Regions from separate parts of the Hahella sp. CR1 genome, predicted to be linked through region 4. Evidence: riboswitches for the same ligand, from Rfam matches in the RefSeq annotation. Region 4 holds a riboswitch; each other region holds the start of a gene.
The links. Region 4 has a riboswitch for cobalamin ahead of ONV78_RS15215 (TonB-dependent receptor). Riboswitches for the same ligand answer to the same signal wherever they lie in the genome.
Positions count from the first base shown of each region.

Region 1: it holds a riboswitch for cobalamin, as region 4 does, so the genes downstream of both, ONV78_RS02590 (ribonucleoside-diphosphate reductase subunit alpha) here and ONV78_RS15215 (TonB-dependent receptor) in region 4, are expected to answer to the same signal.
Region 2: it holds a riboswitch for cobalamin, as region 4 does, so the genes downstream of both, ONV78_RS02935 (ABC transporter substrate-binding protein) here and ONV78_RS15215 (TonB-dependent receptor) in region 4, are expected to answer to the same signal.
Region 3: it holds a riboswitch for cobalamin, as region 4 does, so the genes downstream of both, ONV78_RS04555 (CbtB domain-containing protein) here and ONV78_RS15215 (TonB-dependent receptor) in region 4, are expected to answer to the same signal.

Region 1 covers NZ_JAPELK010000001.1:581,595-586,616, forward strand. Annotated here, with positions in the region: gene ONV78_RS02575 (hypothetical protein) at 1-396, opposite strand, end outside; gene ONV78_RS02580 (pilin) at 400-1,371, opposite strand; gene ONV78_RS02585 (hypothetical protein) at 1,618-1,917, shown strand; cobalamin riboswitch at 1,996-2,218, shown strand; gene ONV78_RS02590 (ribonucleoside-diphosphate reductase subunit alpha) at 2,343-5,022, shown strand, end outside.
Region 2 covers NZ_JAPELK010000001.1:664,916-669,937, forward strand. Annotated here, with positions in the region: gene ONV78_RS02925 (PLP-dependent aminotransferase family protein) at 1-1,236, shown strand, start outside; gene ONV78_RS02930 (hypothetical protein) at 1,243-1,848, opposite strand; cobalamin riboswitch at 1,955-2,231, shown strand; gene ONV78_RS02935 (ABC transporter substrate-binding protein) at 2,309-3,190, shown strand; gene ONV78_RS02940 (iron ABC transporter permease) at 3,180-4,151, shown strand; gene ONV78_RS02945 (ABC transporter ATP-binding protein) at 4,148-4,930, shown strand; gene ONV78_RS02950 (energy transducer TonB) at 4,927-5,022, shown strand, end outside.
Region 3 covers NZ_JAPELK010000001.1:1,006,450-1,011,471, forward strand. Annotated here, with positions in the region: gene ONV78_RS04545 (ATP-binding protein) at 1-1,602, opposite strand, end outside; gene ONV78_RS04550 (CbtA family protein) at 1,607-2,410, opposite strand; gene ONV78_RS04555 (CbtB domain-containing protein) at 2,532-2,708, opposite strand; cobalamin riboswitch at 2,733-2,945, opposite strand; gene cbiB (adenosylcobinamide-phosphate synthase CbiB) at 3,049-3,993, shown strand; gene cobD (threonine-phosphate decarboxylase CobD) at 3,994-5,022, shown strand, end outside.
Region 4 covers NZ_JAPELK010000005.1:439,725-444,746, reverse strand. Annotated here, with positions in the region: gene ONV78_RS15220 (hypothetical protein) at 1-363, opposite strand, end outside; gene ONV78_RS15215 (TonB-dependent receptor) at 396-2,342, opposite strand; cobalamin riboswitch at 2,453-2,650, opposite strand; gene ONV78_RS15210 (DUF3012 domain-containing protein) at 2,795-2,983, opposite strand; gene ONV78_RS15205 (phospholipase D-like domain-containing protein) at 3,259-3,942, shown strand; gene phhA (phenylalanine 4-monooxygenase) at 4,181-4,999, shown strand.

The DNA of each region.
Region 1 (5,022 bases), on a different contig from region 4:
GATGCTGAAAACAAAGATGGTGATGATTAGCAGAGCAAAGACGTAGCCAAGCAGACTTTGCAATCCGTCCCAAACGCCTCGCCAAGAGACTTCCATGGCGTGAGAGTGAGTGATATAGCGTTCCAGAAAACCGGGAAGCGAGCCGCCTTTGGCGCGCACAATGGCGGCGAGGCGACTTATGTCGTAGAAGGGACTGTCCTGGTAAGGCGTCGCATGTAGGCTGACGTCACCCTGCAATACTTTTTTCAGTTGCTCAACCTGAGGCTGTGCGTGAGCCGGCAGGAGAGGCTCCAGTCTGGCCAGCGCCTGTTCCAGAGAAAGCCCTTGTTGGACCTGATGGTTCAAATGTCGCAACAATTGGCTCAGATTTGAGTTTGGCGAAGAAATAAGGATCACGGTTTAACCTCTACAGATATAAGGGAGTTGCTCCGGAGGCAGCGAGCTTTTGTCGTCGCCGTAGATTTTGCGTGGACCCGAGTGCGCTGACGCGCATGTCCATCCCAGGGTGCGCAATGCGCCATCGGGATTGCTGACGACCGGTCGAAAGCTGATGGTCCTTGGCGCTTCTCCCGCTCGAGGGGAAAGGGTGAAGTGCAAGGCGCCGCTTGAATCGAGCTCCGTTGATTGGAAGTAGATCGCCTCGACGTTACTCAGCGCATGTAGTTCTTCTCGCTCCGGCCAGGCCCCGGAGAAGGCGTATTTTTCCGCCATGTCCACTCTGATTCCTTCCAATAAACCAAAGGCTTCGGTCAGGCGGGCTTTAATCGTAGCGTGACGCCCGGCGTCTAGTGCGACAGTCAAAGCGATGCAAATCACGGCGATACAGGTAAGAATCTCCAGCCAACGAAAGCTACCGACAGCCTGAAAAGACGGTTTAAAAACGAGGGAAGCGCCATTTGGTTGCTGTGGTGAGCTGACACTGAGCGCAGAGACGTCGGCGCTCGACTGGGCTGGAACAGCTATGAACTGCTGATTGATCCACCGCGCCCGCCAATTCAAATAGGTCAGGAAGAAGAAGGAGGGCAGTATAAATAAAGGATTCAATGCTTGTGCGAGCGTAGCGGCGGTTATCGCCACCGCAAGATATAACGCGCTGGTCCATGGACCAAGCAAAGGATCAGAGCGGCCCGCCAAGGAGGAACTGCGCGCGAGATTACTAACCAGAGAAGGAATAAAAAAATAAAAGAACAGCCCGCGCAGCGGCGGCCAGATAGGATCTCCCGATATAAGCCGATACTTGCGCCAATTCATGTAATGCCAGAATAGTTCGTACACGCCCAGCGTTAACACGTACAAAAGACAGTGCAACCACATCGGCGGCGCAAAATAGGGCGTCAGTGTTTCTTTGAAAAAGCGGCGGCGTTCAGGCAAAGCCAGTCCTTAATGCGAAGAAGAAAATTATTAGCAGTTTAGCTGATTTGCATCCTGAACTACTTTTGATTCAGGTAATTACCTGTTTATTTTCTGGGGATGACAATGAGGTTGGGCAAACTTCGGCTGCTCGACCGCCATGAAAATCGTGGATGTGTGAACTTCGCCGTTAGGGATGTCAGTGTGGCTTAGCTGTATTGACTGCGTCGGTTTACTGTTTAGAATGACCGCCTTTTGGGAATTCTCATGGATTTGAATCTAATCATAGGCGCTTTGATAGAGGGCGCTTGCCTGTTCGCTGCGGCCAAGTTGTTGAAAGTCTCGCTGGCGTTCATTGAGGCATTCTTGATCGTTCTTACGGCGGCTTTGATTGTACACTTTGTCTATGGATTGCCTGGTTTTCTTCTCGCTATTGGGTTCTATTTGGTTGCGTTGAAGCTGATTACCAAAGCGGATGCCTATTCAGAGATTTTTATTCTTATCATCATCGGCGTAGGCGTCCAAGCGCTACTGAAAAAGTTCTTATTCGCTGTCATTCTGGCCTGATTTCACCCCATACGCCCACGGTTTTGCTGTATGGCGTTGCCTCTACATCTAGTATTTACTTTTAGTAGTCAAAACAATATATTGTGCCTCAGCTATGGTTCACGCCTGTTCAAAGGTTGTGCTAAGAGGGAATCCGGTGAGAGTCCGGTACTGACGCGCAGCGGTGTGGGGGAACGAAAGCGACGCGGGTGGAAACGCCCACGCACTGTCCTGAAAGAGGATGGGAAGCGGTCGCCGTAGGTTCGCAAAAACGTGTAAACGCCCCCGAGTCCGAAGACCTGCCATGCTGAAGTTATTCATGCCTTCGCGACTCAGGGTAATGATAAAGCGCCGCTTTGTGCGAGGCGATTTTCGTCCTGTCTGCGCGTCGCTTTATGTCCCTAATCGTGGAGGTTCGGCCAGAACACGCGATAGAGGACAATTCCATGACCGGCAGTTTTTCGTCCCCCAGCGAGGCGCGCGCCTCCAGCTCCCCATCTGTATCATCCGAGTCACACACTCATAACGCCCTGCTGCAGGTGATCAAACGCACCGGTCAGGCCGCGCCGTTTGACGACCGCAAAATCGCTATGGCGGTGACCAAGGCGTTTTTGGCGGTGGAAGGACAATCCGCGTCCGGCTCGCCCCGTGTGCGGGATTCCGTAGAAAAACTGGTTAAAGATATCGTGGCGCGTCTGCGTCGCCGCAGCCCCGAAGGCGGTTCGGTGCACATCGAAGAAATTCAGGATCTGGTGGAATTGGGCCTGATGCGCGGCGGCTTCCACAAAGTGGCTCGCGCCTATGTGTTGTATCGTGAAGAACATGCCCGTCAGCGTGCGCCAGCGCCAAGCGAGCAGGCGGGGGAGACGCATCCTGATATCAATGTGAAATTCGCCGACGGCACGGAAGCGCCGCTAAACATGGGACGTTTGCGCACGGTGATTGGCGATGCCTGCGCGGATCTGGACGGCGTCAGCGAGGAGAAAGTCCTGCAGGGCGCATTGAAAAACCTGTACAACGGCGTCAAACACAAAGACGTCAACGCTGCGCTGGTCATGGCGGCGCGTCCGCTGATCGAAGAAGAGCCCAACTATTCCTATGTGTGCGCCCGTTTGTTATTGGACGGTTTGCGTGAAGAATCGCTGAGCTATCTCAATATCGCAGCGTCCGCCACGGAAACTGAAATGGCGGAACTGTATCCGACTGCGTTCCGCGCCATTATTGAACGCTGCGTCGAACATGAACTGCTGTCGCCTAGTCTGCTCGAATTCGATCTGGAACGACTGGGCGCTGCGCTGAAGCCTGAGCGTGACCGCCAATTCACCTACCTGGGATTACAGACCCTTTACGATCGTTACTTTATCCACTGGCGCGAGACCCGTCTGGAATTGCCGCAGGCGTTTTTCATGCGCGTCGCCATGGGATTATCGGTGCAGGAAGATGATCCCAACGCCCGCGCGATTGAGTTCTACAACCTGTTGTCCTCTTTTGATTACATGTGCTCCACGCCGACGCTGTTCAACGCCGGCACCAACCGTCCGCAATTGTCATCCTGCTATCTGACCACAGTGCCGGATGATCTGGAGGGTATTTATGGCGCGATCAAGGACAATGCCCTGCTGTCCAAATGGGCGGGCGGTCTGGGTAATGACTGGACGCCGGTGCGCTCTTTGGGCTCCCACATCAAAGGCACCAATGGTAAGTCCCAGGGCGTGGTGCCGTTTCTTAAGGTCGTGAACGACACGGCGGTGGCGGTGAATCAGGGTGGCAAACGTAAAGGCGCGGTATGCGCTTATCTGGAGTCCTGGCACCTGGATATCGAAGAGTTTCTGGAACTGCGCAAAAACACCGGCGATGAACGCCGCCGCACCCATGACATGAACTCCGCCAACTGGATTCCTGACCTGTTCATGAAGCGGGTGTTTGAGGACAAGGAGTGGACGCTGTTCTCACCCAGCGATGCGCCGGATCTGCACGATTTATACGGCTCCGCTTTTGAAGCGCGCTACACCCACTATGAATCTCTGGTGGAAAGCGGCGCTATCACCCTGTTCAAGAAAGTGTCTGCGCAGAACTTGTGGCGCAAGATGCTCTCTATGTTGTTCGAAACAGGCCATCCCTGGGTGACCTTCAAGGACCCCTGTAACCTGCGTTCGCCGCAGCAACACGTTGGCGTGGTGCACTCCTCGAACCTGTGTACGGAGATCACGCTGAACACCAGCCAGGACGAAATTGCGGTGTGTAACCTGGGCTCAGTCAATCTGGTCAACCACATACGCAATGGCGAAATCGATCACGGCCGTCTGCGCAACACCGTGTATACCGCCGTGCGCATGCTGGATAACGTCATCGACATCAACTATTACGCGGTTCCCCAGGCGCGCAACGCCAACCTGCGTCATCGTCCTGTAGGCATGGGTCTGATGGGCTTCCAGGATGCGTTGTATAAGCTTGGCCTGCCCTATAGCAGCGTCGAAGCGGTGCGCTTCGCCGATCAATCCATGGAGCTGATCAGCTATTTTGCGATCACCGCGTCCTCCAATCTTGCGAAAGAACGCGGCCGCTACGAAACCTATGAAGGCTCCTTGTGGGATCAGGGCGTTCTGCCGATCGATTCTCTGGATCGTCTGGAGCAGGAACGCGGCGCGGAGTTTTGCACGCTGGATCGCGGTCACAGCCTGGACTGGGCGCCGGTGCGTGAACTGGTGAAAAAGCAGGGCATGCGTAACTCCAATGTCATGGCGATCGCGCCTACAGCGACGATTTCCAATATTGTCGGCGTTTCCCAGTCCATCGAACCGACGTATCAGAACCTGTTCGTCAAATCCAACCTGTCCGGCGAGTTCACCGTGATCAATCCCTGGTTGGTGCAGGAGTTGAAGGCGCGGGAACTGTGGGACTCCGTCATGGTCAACGACCTCAAATATTTCGATGGTTCCGTCGCACAGATCGACCGTATTCCGGAAGACGTCAAGCAGCTGTTCCTGACTGCGTTTGAGATTGATCCTCGCTGGTTGGTGGAAGCGGCCTCCCGTCGCCAGAAATGGATTGATCAGGGGCAGAGCCTCAACCTGTACATGGCTGAACCCTCCGGTAAAAAACTGGACAACCTGTACAAGCTGGCCT
Region 2 (5,022 bases), on a different contig from region 4:
TACGTGCGCCGTCGCAATCAGAATGGATTGGCCGAACTGGAGGCGGCGTTGCCCAAGGTGACCGGATTTGAAGGCGCGCCAACCCTGGTGGACACGCAGCAGACCATCATGAGCCTGGTGCAGGCGACCCAATCTTCCAAGGGTATGAATTTCGCCATGGCGGCGCCGGCGACGCAGTTCTTGCCGGCGGCGGCGATGGAAAAAGCATTCCGGGCGGCATTGCGCGGGCCCAGTGAAGAGATTGAAGCGTATAGTTTTCCTCCTGGCGCGTTGCGTTTGCGCGAGGCCATTGCGCAACGCATGAAGGACGCTTGGTGCGATCTGGAGCCGGACGACATTCTTATTACCAATGGCTGTCATGAAGCGCTGACTCTGGCGTTGAGGGCGGTGACACAGCCGGGAGATGTGGTGGCGGTGGAGTCGCCAACGTACTTTGGATTGCTGCAAGTCATTGATGCCTTGGGACTAAAGGCGCTGGAAATTCCCGCCGACCCGAAAAGCGGACTCAGCCTGGAGGCGCTGCAACTGGCGTTGGAGCAATGGCCGGTCAAAGCCTGCGTGGCGATGCCCAACTTTAGCAATCCCCTGGGGTGTCTGATGCCGGATGAGCGCAAGGAGCAACTGGTGCGTTTGCTGGAAGTCTGGGGCGTGCCCTTGATCGAAAATGACATATACGGCGAGTTGGGCTTTTCCGGCCTGCGGCCGCGAGCGGCGAAGAGTTATGACCGCGCCGGCGGCGTGCTGTATTGCTCGTCGTTTTCCAAATCAATCGCCCCCGGTTTGCGGGTGGGATGGATGGCGCCGGGGCGCTGGCGGACGCGGGTCGGTTACCTGAAATTCGCCAGCACCCTGGCCTGCCCAAGCTTGCCGCAGATGGCGGTGGCGCATTATTTGGCGCAAGCGGATTTCGACCGCCATCTGCGACGTATGCGCCATGAGTTCGCGGTGCACGTGGAGCGTATGACGACGGCGGTGCTGCGGCATTTTCCTACTGGAGTGCGAGTATCGCAGCCAGCGGGTGGGTTTGTGTTATGGGTGGAGCTGGAGGAGGACTGCGATACGGTCGCGTTGTATCGCAAAGCGCTGGCCGCTGGCGTGAGCATTGCGCCGGGAACCCTGTTCAGCGGCGACGGCGACAAGTACAGACATTGCCTGCGGCTCAATTGCGCGGCGCCCTGGACGGCGGAGGCGGAAGACGCGATCCGCCAGTTGGGCGTTTGGTTGCGCGCAGGCTAAGCGGGATTACCAGCCGAAGCTGAACGTGGGATCAATGAAGAACATGACGCCGCTATAACAGGCGAGCATCAGAAAGCTGCTGATAAAGCCGTGAAAAGCGGTCTTGTAGCCGGCTTCTTCGTCCTTCTTGAAAAGAAAGCGATAACCTGCAAAACAGCTCAAACCAATCACAAATAGCGCCACCAGGGCGAAGCCGCCGTTGATCACCTGCATATTGATGATGAAATTCTCTCGCGCCGTAACGGCCGCCGGCGCTTCGTCCGGATACAGGATAAAAGAGCCCGGCAGCAATGGGTGGGCGGTGGCTTCAATGGTGTAACGATAGAAAGGCCAGAAGCGTCCGCAGCGGGCGAGCAGGCGATCGCCTTCCCGGGCGCTGACCACGGCGTTGGCGGCGAATAGCGGGCCGCCGCAAAGATCGAACTCCTTTTTTACCTCTTCCCGGCTGTGCAGTTCGACACTGCGTTCGATGCTCACAGGCGACCAGCCGGTCAGATTGAAGACGGTATATTCCAACAGGCTCAAGCCATAGGCCAGTCCGGCATACATGAACACGAGGAACAGCAGACGTTTCAGAATGAGTCCATGGCGGGACAAGGGCGCGTCGGTCATACAGTCTTATTCTTGTCGGTAATTACGGGAGCGTAAAACTGACACAATCTTGCAGGCAGGTCCAGCGCCCCTCAGCGGCTTTCTGGACTTAAAATGATCAATTCATGATAATGTGGGCCGCAATGGTTCCAGTTGCTCAAAGTTCGATCATTTTCGATGAGAGCAGGATTAAATGGGAATCCGGTGGGCGCGGCTTTATGCGCGTTCGATCAGCCGGAGCTGTCCCCGCAACTGTGAGCGAAGAGTTCGTCCCGGATAACGCCGCCCCTCCTTATCGCGACGTTATCAAAGGCCACTGGGTGGAGATTGTCTCCATGTTCGGGAAGGCGGGACAGGACTACGAAACGCAAGCCAGGAGACCTGCCATTGTTCGACTCCCATTCGGAGCCTGTTTTTTCCGACCGTAAACGGGGAATTTACGCCGGATTCGCACCTCGCATCGATTCAAGGCGGCATCTGCATGTTGGTTAAGGCTTTTCGGGCCCTGGGATTGCTATCAGCGCTTACTTTCACACTTTCCGTCAACGGGGGCGATGCGCGCGCCGCTGAGCCCACGGTCATGTCGGTCAATCAGTGCGTTGACCAAATGATGGGGTATCTCGCCCCGGAAAATCTGGTGTCGGTCACCTGGCTCAGCCATCAGCCCTCTGAGCTGGAAATTGCACCGACCTTGCGTGACATTCCCGCCAACTTTGGTTTTATCGAGCAAGTGCTGGAACTCCGGCCGGATATCGTGATGGCGGGCCAGTATGGCGCGTCCTCGCTTAAGCCGCTGGTGCGGAAGTTTAATATGCGTTGGGTGGAGATTCCGTTGCCGCAATCTCTCGATGATTTGGCGTCAAGCTGGAGCCTGATGGGCGAAGCGGTGCGCAAACCGGAGCAGGCGGGCAGTATCGTTAGCGGGCTGAGGGCCTATTTCGCTGAGGTTCACGGGAAGATTGCGGATAAACAAGTCAGAGCGCTGATTCTGAACGCCAATGGCTGGATCGCTGGCGAGAGTAATTTCCAGGACGCCTTCCTGGACGCCATCGGCGTGATTAACGTGGCGAGCGAACAGGGCGTGCAAGGCTGGGGGCAAGTGGATCTGGAGACGCTGGTGCGCTGGCGGCCGGATTTGTTGCTGATGGTCAGCAACAGCTATGACAGCGAAGCGTTGGCGACGAATTGGGTGGAGCACCCTTTATTGAAGCGCCGTCCTTCCCGTTTCGAGCCCCTGTATATCCCGGCCGACTGGCTCTCCTGCGGAACGCCCGCCATGACGCTGGCGGCCCAAAAGGTAGCGGATCACATATTGGCGCAAGAGCGTAAAGCGTCAGGGTCGGAGACTGCAGATGACTTATAACCGTTTGCTCCTGATTCTGAGCCTGTCGCTCGCCTTTTTGATCGGTTTGTCTCTGTGCACCGGCCGGGTGACCGGGGTGAGCTGGCCGGGGTGGGATCTGGAAACCCAATTGATTCTATGGGAAATCCGTCTGCCGCGGACACTATTGGCGCTGTTATGCGGAACCGTATTGGCGCTATCCGGCGCCGTGTTGCAGGGACTGTTGCGCAATCCGCTGGCGGACGCCGGCGTACTGGGGGTTTCCTCCACGGCGGCGCTGAGTTCGGTGTGCGCCATCTACTTCGGCTTTTCCGCCAGCGGCCTGTTTACGCCCGTGGCGGGCATTATCGGCGCCATGCTGGGACTGCTGGCGCTGGTAATGATTGTAGGATCGGAAGCGGGCATCGTGATGATCATCCTCGCCGGAGCCGCGATTAATTCGTTCAGTTCAGCGTTGACGGCGCTGGCGTTAAATATGGCACCGAATCCCTTTGCGGTGCAGGACATTCTGTTCTGGCTGATGGGTTCATTCGAACATCGCACTCTGCAGCACTTTTATTTGGCGGCGCCGCCTGCGCTGCTGGGGATGGCGTTGCTGTTCAGCGTGTCGCGTTCCCTGGATGTCCTGTCGCTGGGGGAAAACACCGCCCGCTCCATGGGGGTGCGTCTGCAGAAAGTGCAATGGGTGGCGGGCCTGGGAGTAGCGTTGGCGGTCGGCGCCAGTGTAGCGGTGAGCGGCGTTATTGGTTTCGTGGGGCTGGTGGTGCCCCACATGCTGCGGCCGTTTACCGAGTGGCGGCCCGGTCGATTACTGCTTCCCAGCGCCTTGGCGGGCGCCAGCCTGATGTTGTTGACTGATATTGCTGTGCGCTGTCTGCCGCCGGGACCGGAGTTGCGAGTCGGCGTCATTACGGCGCTGTTGGGCGGGCCGTTTTTCCTGTGGCTGCTGCGTCACCTGCGTAAAGCGGAGGCGTTGGTATGAGCGACGCGCTGAGCCTGGAGCTAAGCGGATTGCAGGTGGGTTATCCCGGCGCTCCGGTTCTATCCGATGTCAGTTTCCGTCTTCCATCTGGACAACTGACAGCGATACTGGGCAGCAACGGCGCCGGCAAGTCCACCCTGTTGAAAACCATCGTCGGTCTGATCCCCAAGTTATCCGGCGCCATGCGGTTGCAAGGTCAGGATCTGTGTGACATGGCGCCGAAACAGCGCGCGCAGCATATCTCTTATCTGGATCAGGATACCGATTGTCATTGGCCTTTGAGCGTAGAAACCCTGGTCAGTCTGGGCCGCTTTCCAGCGCAAACCCATCGCAGCAAATTAAGCGCGCAAGATCAGGCCCTGATTCAGAACGCCATGCGACAAGCGGATGTCACGCATTTGGCGCAGCGCACCGTCACCCGCTTATCCGGCGGCGAGCGCGCCAGGGTGATGCTGGCGCGTGCGCTGGCGGTTGACGCTCCCGTATTGATGGCGGATGAACCGGTGGCGGGTCTGGACCCTCAGCACCAGATTCAGGTGATGAGCCATTTGCAGGATTGGGCTGGAAGTGGCCGGATCGGCGTTGTAGTGCTGCACGATCTGACCCTGGCGCTGCGGTTTTGCGGACAAGCGATGCTGGCGATGCCGGACGGAACCCTGGTTGCGGGCGACACTAACGAGGTTTTGAGTGATGAGCGCATCCAGCAGGCGTTCGGCGTCTCGGTGGTGCGGGGGCGACATGAGGAACAGCCTTATCTGCTGCCCTGGAGTCTGAAGTGAGCACGGACGTCAGCAACGCTAAATACCCGCCATTACTATGGATGGCCTTGGTCGCCTCCCTGGCGGCGCATTTGGCGTTGGTGCTGTATTTC
Region 3 (5,022 bases), on a different contig from region 4:
ATCGTCCAGCGGATCGCGGCTGCGCCCGTCAGTCAGCAGCAACGTACGGCAGGTCAGATGCGGGTTGGCGCGGGTCTGCCGCGCCAGCAGTTGGCGCGCATGCAGCAGCGCCTGTCGCAGCGGCGTACCGCCGCCAGCGGGAAGATCGTCAAGCAGGGCGACGATATCTTTGGGCGCGCGCCGGCAGGGGATCACCCACTCCGCGCGCTGCGCGCCAAACGCCAGCACGGCCAGTTTCTCCCGCGCCAGATAGGCTTGTCGGGCCAGTCCCAGAATCACCCCTTTCGCCTGCGCCAGCGCGCGTTGACTCAGGGTGGAGGCGGAGGTGTCCAGCAGGACGCAGTTCAAGGTGTCGCGACTCTGGCGACGGGGTTGATAGCGTATTTCGAGCAACCCGTCGTCCCGATTGTCGGGATGGACCAGCGTGGCGAACCAGTCCGGGCGTGAGGACAGCGCCTGCCGGCTGCGTTGCGCGCGACCGAGGGCCGCGCCCTGGCGTTGCTCCGCGCCGCCGCGCTGTTTGTCGCGACGGGAGGACGGTGAACGTCGCGTTGGGATCTCAGGCAGTTGCGGCGTTACCGGCTTGTCCGCCGCCATCAATTGCGGCGGCATGGCGCCCCAGTCGCCGGAGGTGCCAGAGGACGAGGAGGGTGACGCCCCCCCTGAGCCGCTGGCGTCTCCGCCGCCTCCTTGTGAGGGAGGCGAACCGGTCGAAGACGGCGGCGTATCCTGATGATTGGCGCGATGGCTAAGCGCGAACGCGCGCGTCGCCGCCACGTCTTCGGCGTTGACCTCGTCGCGACCGCTCCAGGCGGCGTGGGCGATGGCGGCGCGGCGCCAGCAAATGTCCGCGCGCACGCCTTCTACGCCAGCGGCGAGGCACTGGCTGGCGATGTCCCGTTGTATGTCCGTCGGGCAGAGAACCTGTGGTAAACGTTGGCGGGCGGCGGCGATGCGGGTCTGCAGCTCTTGCTGTGTGTTGTGCCATTGCGCCTGAAACGCGTCGCGGTCCTGTTCGAAATCCAGGCGGCGCTCCACGATAGCCATACGCTGTTCAACGTCATAGGTTTCATCCAGAGTGACGGCGAGACCGAAACGGTCCTGTAACTGCGGGCGCAGTTCGCCTTCATCCGGGTTCATGGTGCCGATCAGAATAAACTGCGCCGGATGGCTGTGACTGAGGCCGTCCCGCTCGACAAAGTTCACGCCTGAGGCCGCCGTATCAAGCAGGGCGTCCACCAAGGGGTCGGGCAGCAGATTGACTTCATCGATATAGAGCACGCCGCCGTGAGCTTTGGCCAACAGGCCGGGATTAAATTGTACGCGTCGTTCGCCCATGGCCTGTTGCAAGTCGATGCTGCCGATCAGACGTTCTTCAGACGCGCCCAGAGGTAGGGTGACGAACTTGTCCGCCGCCTCCGGCAATAAATCCGCCAGTCCCCGCGCCAGCGTTGATTTGGCTGAACCGCGGGGACCGCTGATCAATACGCCGCCCAGATGGGGATTGATGGCGGCGAGCAGCAACGCGGTTTTAAGCGGTTGCTGGCCGACAACCGCGGCGAAAGGGTAGGCGGCGAGGGCGGGCTGGGCGGCGACGTCCATTGACTCAGCGCGCCTGCAGGGCGGCGTCCTGGCTGCTCCAACGGCGCAGGAACCAGGCGCAGGCCAGCCCGACGATCACCCAGAACAGCGCGTTGGTCAGGGTGGCGGCGGTAATGAATTGATGATGCAGCAACTCTAGCGCTTGCAGAGCCTGTGGGTTGGAGGCGGCGAACTCCGGTGCATTGGTGTGCGGCGCGCCGACCAGATGGGGAATAATCAGCAGGGGCAGTCCGCCCAGCTTTTTCCATCTCGGCGCGAACGCCAGCAAGGCGAAACCGACCGCGGTGACCAAGGCGGTGGCGATCCACCACAACTGGCGATTTTCCAGTGCGGCGGCCTGCATACCGGGAATCTCCGGCGGCAGCCCCAGGGCGGGAGCGACAAAGAACACGCCATAGCCCGCCAGCCCCCACAATAATCCCGCGCCCCAGCCTGCGCCGCCTTTGCCGCTGAGTCTGGCGGCGTACATACAGGCCAGCATCAGCGCACTGAAGCCAATGCCGGCGAGCACGTTGGCTAGCAGGGTGTAAAGGGTGCGCTCCACGCCGTCTTCCGGGGCCCAGGCGTCGTCGCCGTGGTGATGGCCGCCGGCTTCGGCGCCGCCGTGGTCGTGTTCGTGGGAGTGATGGGCGTCCGCCGCCGCATGCTGGTGATCTTCCACTACGACCGGCTCAGGCTCCTCGCCGCCTTCGTAAGTTTCCGCCTCCAGAATAATGCTGGTGACCTGGGAGTGTTGTACGGCGCTCAGCAGCCCGCCAGCCAACAGGCCAACCAGCAGCGACGCCAGGATAATACGCTGAAACAACATGTCTCTTCCTCATGCAATGCGGTGTGACGTCGCTATGCGCGCAAGCGCCGCACATGAGGTGCGGCGTCAAGACGGACAGGCGAACGTCTGGCCCTGGCAGGGCCTCAGAATTCAGTAACTGTTAGTGACAGGGGAAAGCAAACGCGTGCCGGGTGTCGTGAGCGGCGTTGTGAGCCGCATCCATGGACAGAAAGCCCACTGCGAACAGAATCAGTCCGCCGAAGCACATGGCGCCGATAAGTTGTAGCGCTGCGTTATTGGAAGCCAGCAATGGAAGAGAGAGATTTTTAGTTTGCATGATCTGCGCACCTACCCGTACGAACTGCAGTGGATAAAGCAAGGCCGGTCTCCGGGCTTACGAAAGGTCGAAGCATTTTCGACACAACATTTGCGCCTTCCCATGTCAAAACTGACGACACAGTGGCGTTAGCAAATTACTTTCGATTACCGTTGCGGGGGCAGCACTGGATTAGCGTATCGCGCACCAGATTTCCCGATTATCTCGCGGTCGAGCACCTTGGTCAGCGGGATATGCTATTGGCTGAACGCAGGGGAAGTCAACAAGTTAGCGGGTTGCAATGCGCGCGGACCATGGTGAGAATAGGCCGCCTCATCATGAGCCTGGCGCATACTGACCAATGGATACATTGCTGATTCTTGTCCTCGCCCTGTCTTTCGACGCCCTGTTGGGAGAACCGCGCCGGCTGCATCCTTTGGTTGGTTTCGGGCGCTACGCCGGTTGGGTGGAAGGAGCGATTCGCATTGCCGACTTCTCTTCAACAGCAACCCGCGCGCTTGGCGCGGCGGCGGTGACGGCGTCGATTTTGCCCTGGGCGGCGCTCGCCTGGCTCGCGAACGAGTGGAGCGAATCTTCCCGCTGGGGACACATTATCTTTTCCGCCTTCGTGCTTTATCTCGCCATCGGCTGGCGCAGTTTGCTGGAGCATGTGCGTCAGGTGGCCGCGCCATTGCGCAGGCATGACGCGGCGGCGGCGCGGCGCAGTCTGTCCATGATTGTCAGTCGCGACACAGCGGAACTGGGGGAGGAGGAGATCGCCTCCGCCGCTACGGAATCCGCTCTGGAGAACGGCAACGACGCCATCTTCGCCGCCATTTTCTGGTTCCTGCTCGCCGGCGTTCCCGGTGTGGTGATGTATCGCCTCAGCAATACCCTGGATGCGATGTGGGGCTATAAAAACACGCGTTATTTCTATTTCGGCTGGGCGGCGGCGCGGCTGGATGATCTGTTGAATTGGGTTCCCGCCCGACTGACGGCGTTCAGTTACGCCTGTTGCGGCGCGCTGGACAGCGCCCTGCGATGCTGGCGCGCCCAGGGCGGACACTGGAAAAGCCCCAATGCGGGACCCGTGATGGCGGCGGGCGCGGGCGCGCTGCGGGTGCGACTCGGCGGCGCGGCGACCTATCACGGCAGTCTGCAGTATCGTCCTTCACTGGGCTGCGGCGACGCCGCCACGGCGCAATCCATTGAACGCGCCTGTGGGCTCATCAATCGCTCTCTGGCGTTGTGGACGGCGATGGTCGCTTTGGGAGCGGGCGCGTTGTGGTTGTGGGGAGTGGTCTGAATGAACGGGAGCGATTTCGACAACGGGGCTGGCCATGCAGGGCTCCAGGCGGAAGAACCGGTTCCCGTCCATGGCGGCGACCTGGAAAAGTACAGCCAACGCTACGGTATCGCCCTTGATGACTGGCTGGATCTGTCCACTGGCGTCAGTCCCTTTCCCTATCCGCTGACAAGCATTCCGGCAGAGGTGTTTCGACGTCTGCCTTATCCCGACCCGGCGCTGCAACAGGCCGCCAGCGCCTATTACGGGACCGATTCCCTGCTGGCGATTCCCGGTACGCAATGGGCGATTCAACACTTGCCCACTTGTTGCGCGCCCGGCGTGGCGGCGCTGCCGGACGTCGGTTATCGCGAACATGAGCATCACTGGCGTCGTCAAGGCTTCAAAATCATTCATTACCCTGCGGGAGATCTGGCGGGCGCGGCGGCGCGTCTGGCGCAGACAGAAAACTTGCGCGTCCTGGTGGCGATTAATCCGAATAACCCCGCCGCCCGTAGGACGCCATTGGCGGCGCTGCGTGAGTTGGCGTTGCGCCTGCAGTCCACGGGCGCATTGATGGTGGTGGATGAAGCCTTCGCTGACGCGGAGACAGATTCCAGTCTGCTGGGCGAGACCCTGCCGGAGAACGTTGTGGTGTTGCGCTCATTCGGCAAGTTTTTCGGATGGCCGGGAGTGCGTTTGGGATTTGTGGCGGCCGCGCCTTACTGGTTAGAGGTGTTGCAGCGTCGGCTTGGTCCTTGGACAGTGAACAGCGCCGCGCAATATGTGGCGACCCGGGCGTTGCGCGATGAAGCCTGGATTGCGGCTATGCATGAAAAGCTCTCCTCAGTGAGCCGCGACCTGCAGGCGCTTATTCTGGCGCAGCCGGTTTTCGAGGAAGCGCTGGAGTGCCGGCGCACGCCGCTGTTTGTGTCCGTGTTGACGCCGACAGCGCAGGCTGAGCGGATTTTCGAACGTTGCGCGCAGCGGGGCGTGTTGATTCGCCTGTGGCGGGTGAATGCGGAGCTGGCGTATTTACGGTTTGGACTT
Region 4 (5,022 bases):
TCCGTCGTCATCAGTAGAAAACTGCCAGTCAGGTGCTCCAGGACTGTCATAACCATATTTCGATATATTGTCTTGGTTAAATTTTCCAATACGATAAAAGCTGTCTCCATATGCGGCTACAGTAATGTCTGATTTATCAGATCCAGCATAGCCCTCAACAATGTCATAAGGAGCCTTGGCGGAAGCGATCGAAATCTCACTAGAGGTGTAGTTGTGCGCGATACCAGCTATAACCGCAACCAACTTAGTGTTTGGCGTATTTCCGCCATTTCCACTATCCCCCCCGCCTCCACAACCTGACGCTGCTGCATACGCCAGAGCTAACCCCGTCCATTTCAACGTTGTTCCTATTTTCTGCTGCATGCCTGTTTCCTCTTGGTGATAAGGCAAAAGAACTAAAACAAGTGCTGTAAAGACACAAAATAGTGACGTCCAGGAGAAGGGAAACCGTTGAAGGCTTCAACGACCTCATCCGTCACATTGTTTGCGCTAACTTCAACTGTTGTCTCGCCGTCGGACCAGCGGCCCACCACATCGACAATGTTTTGATCTTCCACTTCCGTTTCCTGAGCGCTGTCGTAATACGCCCCGGATTCATGGCGGTACTCAACGGAGGTAGTGATGCGACCGATACTCCAGGCGGCGGATAAAAAGTGGGAATAGGTGTAAGCGCCCGCCAGTTGCTTGCCGTGCAGGTCACGGGCGTCTGACAGGTTTTCTGTGTCCTGGGCGGTGCTTCTGGCGATAAACGTCCAGGCGGGAACAGGTCGATACATGGCGTCCACTTCCACTCCGCTAACCCTTGCTTTGCCAACATTCTCAAAGCGGCCGACTCCCCTTGAGTCATAAGAGGGGACGATAGCATCTTTTAAATCCCGATAGAAATAGGCCGCAGAAACACTAAAACTATCTACGCCCACTTCAAATCCGATGTCACCGTTCAACGCTGTTTCCGGTTGCAACTCACTATTACCAATGAAGAAACCTCTATCGCCGAACTTCTCCGCTAACTGAGGGAACCTCACATCCCGGGATGCATTGGTCTTGAGCGACAGCCAATCTGTCAGGCGGTAACGAACGCCCGCCTGCAATGAGTGATACTGTGCACTGTCAGAAGCCGCCTCCGTGCGCCCGCTCATGGATGCAACAGGGGTTTCGTCTTCAAGAAAATATTGGCGTGCGCTCAAACGCACCAACCAGATATCTTCCGCATCCGCCCACTCATCCTGAACGCCCAGTAAGTAGGTCATGCGCTCAAACTCTTGCTTTTGGCTGCGTCCGGTCAGGTCCTCTTCCTGATATGTTTCCCGGCGCGCCTCCATCGTAGCGGAGAGCAGATGCAGACCGATTGAATAGGAGCCATATAACTCGGCGCCGACCACATCTGTGTCAGCGCGCGTTTTCTGCACGCCCAGGCCGATTCGGCTTTGACTGTCGTCATAACGCTCTTCTTGTGTGGACCAGAAAATGCGCCCCGAATAATTTTCCTGTGTATTTCGGGCAAAGCTCAGTTTGCTCTGCAGACGAGTGAAGTCCGTATCCAGACTGGTTCGCGTACTCTCCAGGTTGGCGATATCAGGTAAGTGCTGATCTTTATTGAAATGTTGCGCCATCAGTTGCAAGTCCGTGCGATCCGACAGGCTGCGCTCCGCCGTCAGCATGCCGTTGAACTGACTGAAATCCGCATTGCGACGACGTTCCACACGGTCATCGTAGGGGTTAAATTCGGTCTGGTTGTTGTTCAGCATCTCGAAGTCGTTATCACTGCCGAGATAATCAAGGGACGCCAGGTAGTTGGTTTCGCCAACGCTATCGGCGAATGTGAGCGCCCCTTTGCGACTGTTGAATGAGCCATACCCAAGACTTAATTGCCTGAGGGGTTTGCTGAAGCGAAGGGACTTGATGTTAATGGCGCCGCCAACGCCAGAGTAACCCAACTGAATTGGCGTTGCGCCCTTATAAATTTCAATCTGCTCAATGCCGTTCAGCAATATCTGGCTCAAGTCCACCGAGCCGCCAGTCGCGTCGTTTAACAATACGCCATCAAGATAAACGTTCACCTGCTTACTGGTCGAGCCACGCAGATAAACGGCGGAGTATGACCCCAGTCCGCCGCTCTGACGCACTTGAACGCCGGTTTCATTCTTCAGCACGTCTGCGACGGTCGCGACTTTCGAGTCAAATTGCTCGCGCTTGATCACCTTCACGAAGCCAGTTTGATACTCGGCGTCAATCTCATCCGCAGATGGAGCCTTGGCTTCGACGACAACAGGCTCCAACTCTTCCGCGCGAACGCCGGTCAGTTGTGAGCCAACTAAAAGCAAAAGGGTTACAAGCCTCATAATGTTCCGAAAGAATAGCGCCAGTGAATGCAATTGTTGCGCAGCGGATACAAGCAAAGAGGGAAAGGAGTCGAGTCAGACGAGTCCCGGCAAAGCCCTCCGCTATGCCACGCGATAAGCAGGCGTCAGGCCGGTCTCCGGGCTCATGAGTGGCGTAACCGGCGACAACGTCTTCCCGCGAATCCGCAGTGACAGGGGGTTGTCGTTTGACTCATTTACCGTTGCGGGGGCAGCGTCGGATTTTAACCGACTTCCCGTTTCATCCCGTGAACGAATGTTCGTGGGACACCTGATGCAATGGGGGCGTAAGCTAAATGGCCGCCCCGGCAAAGTCAAGGCGCACAAAGCGCCTCACGGAAACAACAGGCTCCAAGTTGACGACAACCTGTTGATAACTATCAAAATGTAAAACTGGTCCACTTATCCCAAAGTTTAGGTTTGGGGCTGCTCGCTTAGCTGTCAGAGCGGAACAGACAGTGTTTGGCGTAATCCGTCGCCTCATTGGCCGTCCAGTCGCCCTTCGGCTTGGTCGCCATATCCTCACACCAGTCCTTGCTCCCCACCTCTGGAGAACAACCGGCCAAAGCGCCCAAGCTCAACCCCACCACCAATAGCCAAGAAGATACGCGTTTAATCGCCATAGGAAATCCTGAATAACAAGTCATCAATTCATATTTAGCGAGCAAGTATACAAGGGAGAGCGCTCATGTTTGGAGACTTTAGGCGATAAATTTCAGCACCAGCTTCCGATACGACAGAAAAAGTTTCTATCGAGTTATCTCAACCTGCGCGCCATCCGAGCAGGCTGGATATCTAAAGGCATTTCATGCAAGCTTTTTTAGTTATAGATAGAACAAAGCAAACACCTATAGCGCTGACTGTGCGCTTGTATTTTTAGCAATAAGGCGTTTTCCCCATGCAACTGGATCAACTGACTTTTTTCCTCCAACAAACCCTCACGGATGAAAGGTTCGATAATGCTGAGAAACAGGCGTTGCTGGCGATGCTTGAGACTTTACAGCCGGATCAGGTGCGTTTTATGCGTAATCGCGCCTTTGAGTTGACCCGTCCATTGATCGTCAATGGCGGCGATGGTGCGCTCAGGGCGCTGAAATGGCTGGAGCGGGTAATCAAGGCTTTGGACTCTGGCGAGGAGGAAAGCAATCTAACACGGGCCTATTTCAGCCCAGGGGAGCAATGCCGTCGCGCAATCATAGAACGCATACGCAATGCTCGAAGCAGTTTGAAAATCTGCGTATTCACCATTTCCGATGACAAAATCGCAGATGAAATTATTAACGCTCACAAAAGGGGGCTAAAAATCCGCATCATCACGGACAATGACAAATCCTTTGACCTGGGCAGCGACATTGATCGTTTCAAAGATGCCGGCATTTTGGTGAAGATGGACGATGAACCCCACCATATGCATCATAAATTCGCCCTTATCGATGACAGCGTCCTGATTCACGGCAGTTTTAACTGGACCCGCAGCGCCAGCACTTATAACCAGGAAAACATCGTAGTGACCGACCACCCCGGCCTCGTCAGGGAGTTCTCCGGAGAGTTCGCCAAACTGTGGCGCACCTTCTCGGACTAAGGAGTCTTCGCTAAAGAATTGTCATTAAACCTCCCTCGTTAATCGCCAGCCGTTATTAGCAATGTATAGACAAATTCTGCGGATTGTCATTTAATCAGAGGAAGGCCCGGCCGGAAAAAAATCCGACCTCGCGCCGTCCAACCCAACTGACGGCCGCCAGATTAAGCCGGCCACAAGCCGGTAGAATAATAAGAGTGCCATGGAATACACCCTTCCTGACACGTCACGAGGTGAGAAAATGGGCAAAGGTACAAAGTATGTTGCGAGAGAGCCTGACGCATCCGGCTTTATCGCCTACCCCGATTCGGAGCACGCCGTCTGGCGTGAGCTGATCACACGACAAGACAAGGTCATACGCAATGTGGCCTGCGACGAATATCTTCATGGACTGAAGTTACTGGATTTACCCGAAGACCGTATCCCCCAACTAGAGGACGTTTCCTCCGTATTACGCCGTGAAACCGGCTGGGAAGTGGCGCAAGTGCCCGCATTAATCCCCTTCGATACCTTCTTCGACCTGCTCTCAAATAAGAAATTTCCCTGCGCCACCTTTATTCGTACGCCAGACGAAATGGACTATTTGCAGGAGCCGGACATCTTTCATGAAATATTCGGTCACTGCGCCATGCTGACCAACCCCTACTTCGCGGAATTCACGCAAATGTACGGCAAGCTGGGTTACTCGGCCTCCAAGGAAGACCGTATCTTCCTGGCGCGGCTGTACTGGTTCACCGTCGAGTTCGGCCTGATGGACTCCGCTGCGGGGCAACGAATTTACGGCGGCGGCATTCTGTCTTCTATCGGCGAGACGCAATATTGCTTCTCCGACACGCCGGAACGCCGCCCCTTTGATATCGTGGATGTGCTAAGAACGCCTTACCGCATCGATATCATGCAACCTATTTATTACGTGCTGGATGGCCTCAAACAGCTTTACGAAGTCGCCCACTGCGACATCATGGATAAAGTGCGCCAAGCCAAAGAACTTGGGCTGTTCGCTCCGACTTTTCCACCCAAACAACAATCCAATACGGAGAAGTTAGCCGCCGGCGCCTGAAGCGCGGGAACGGTGACGACGTA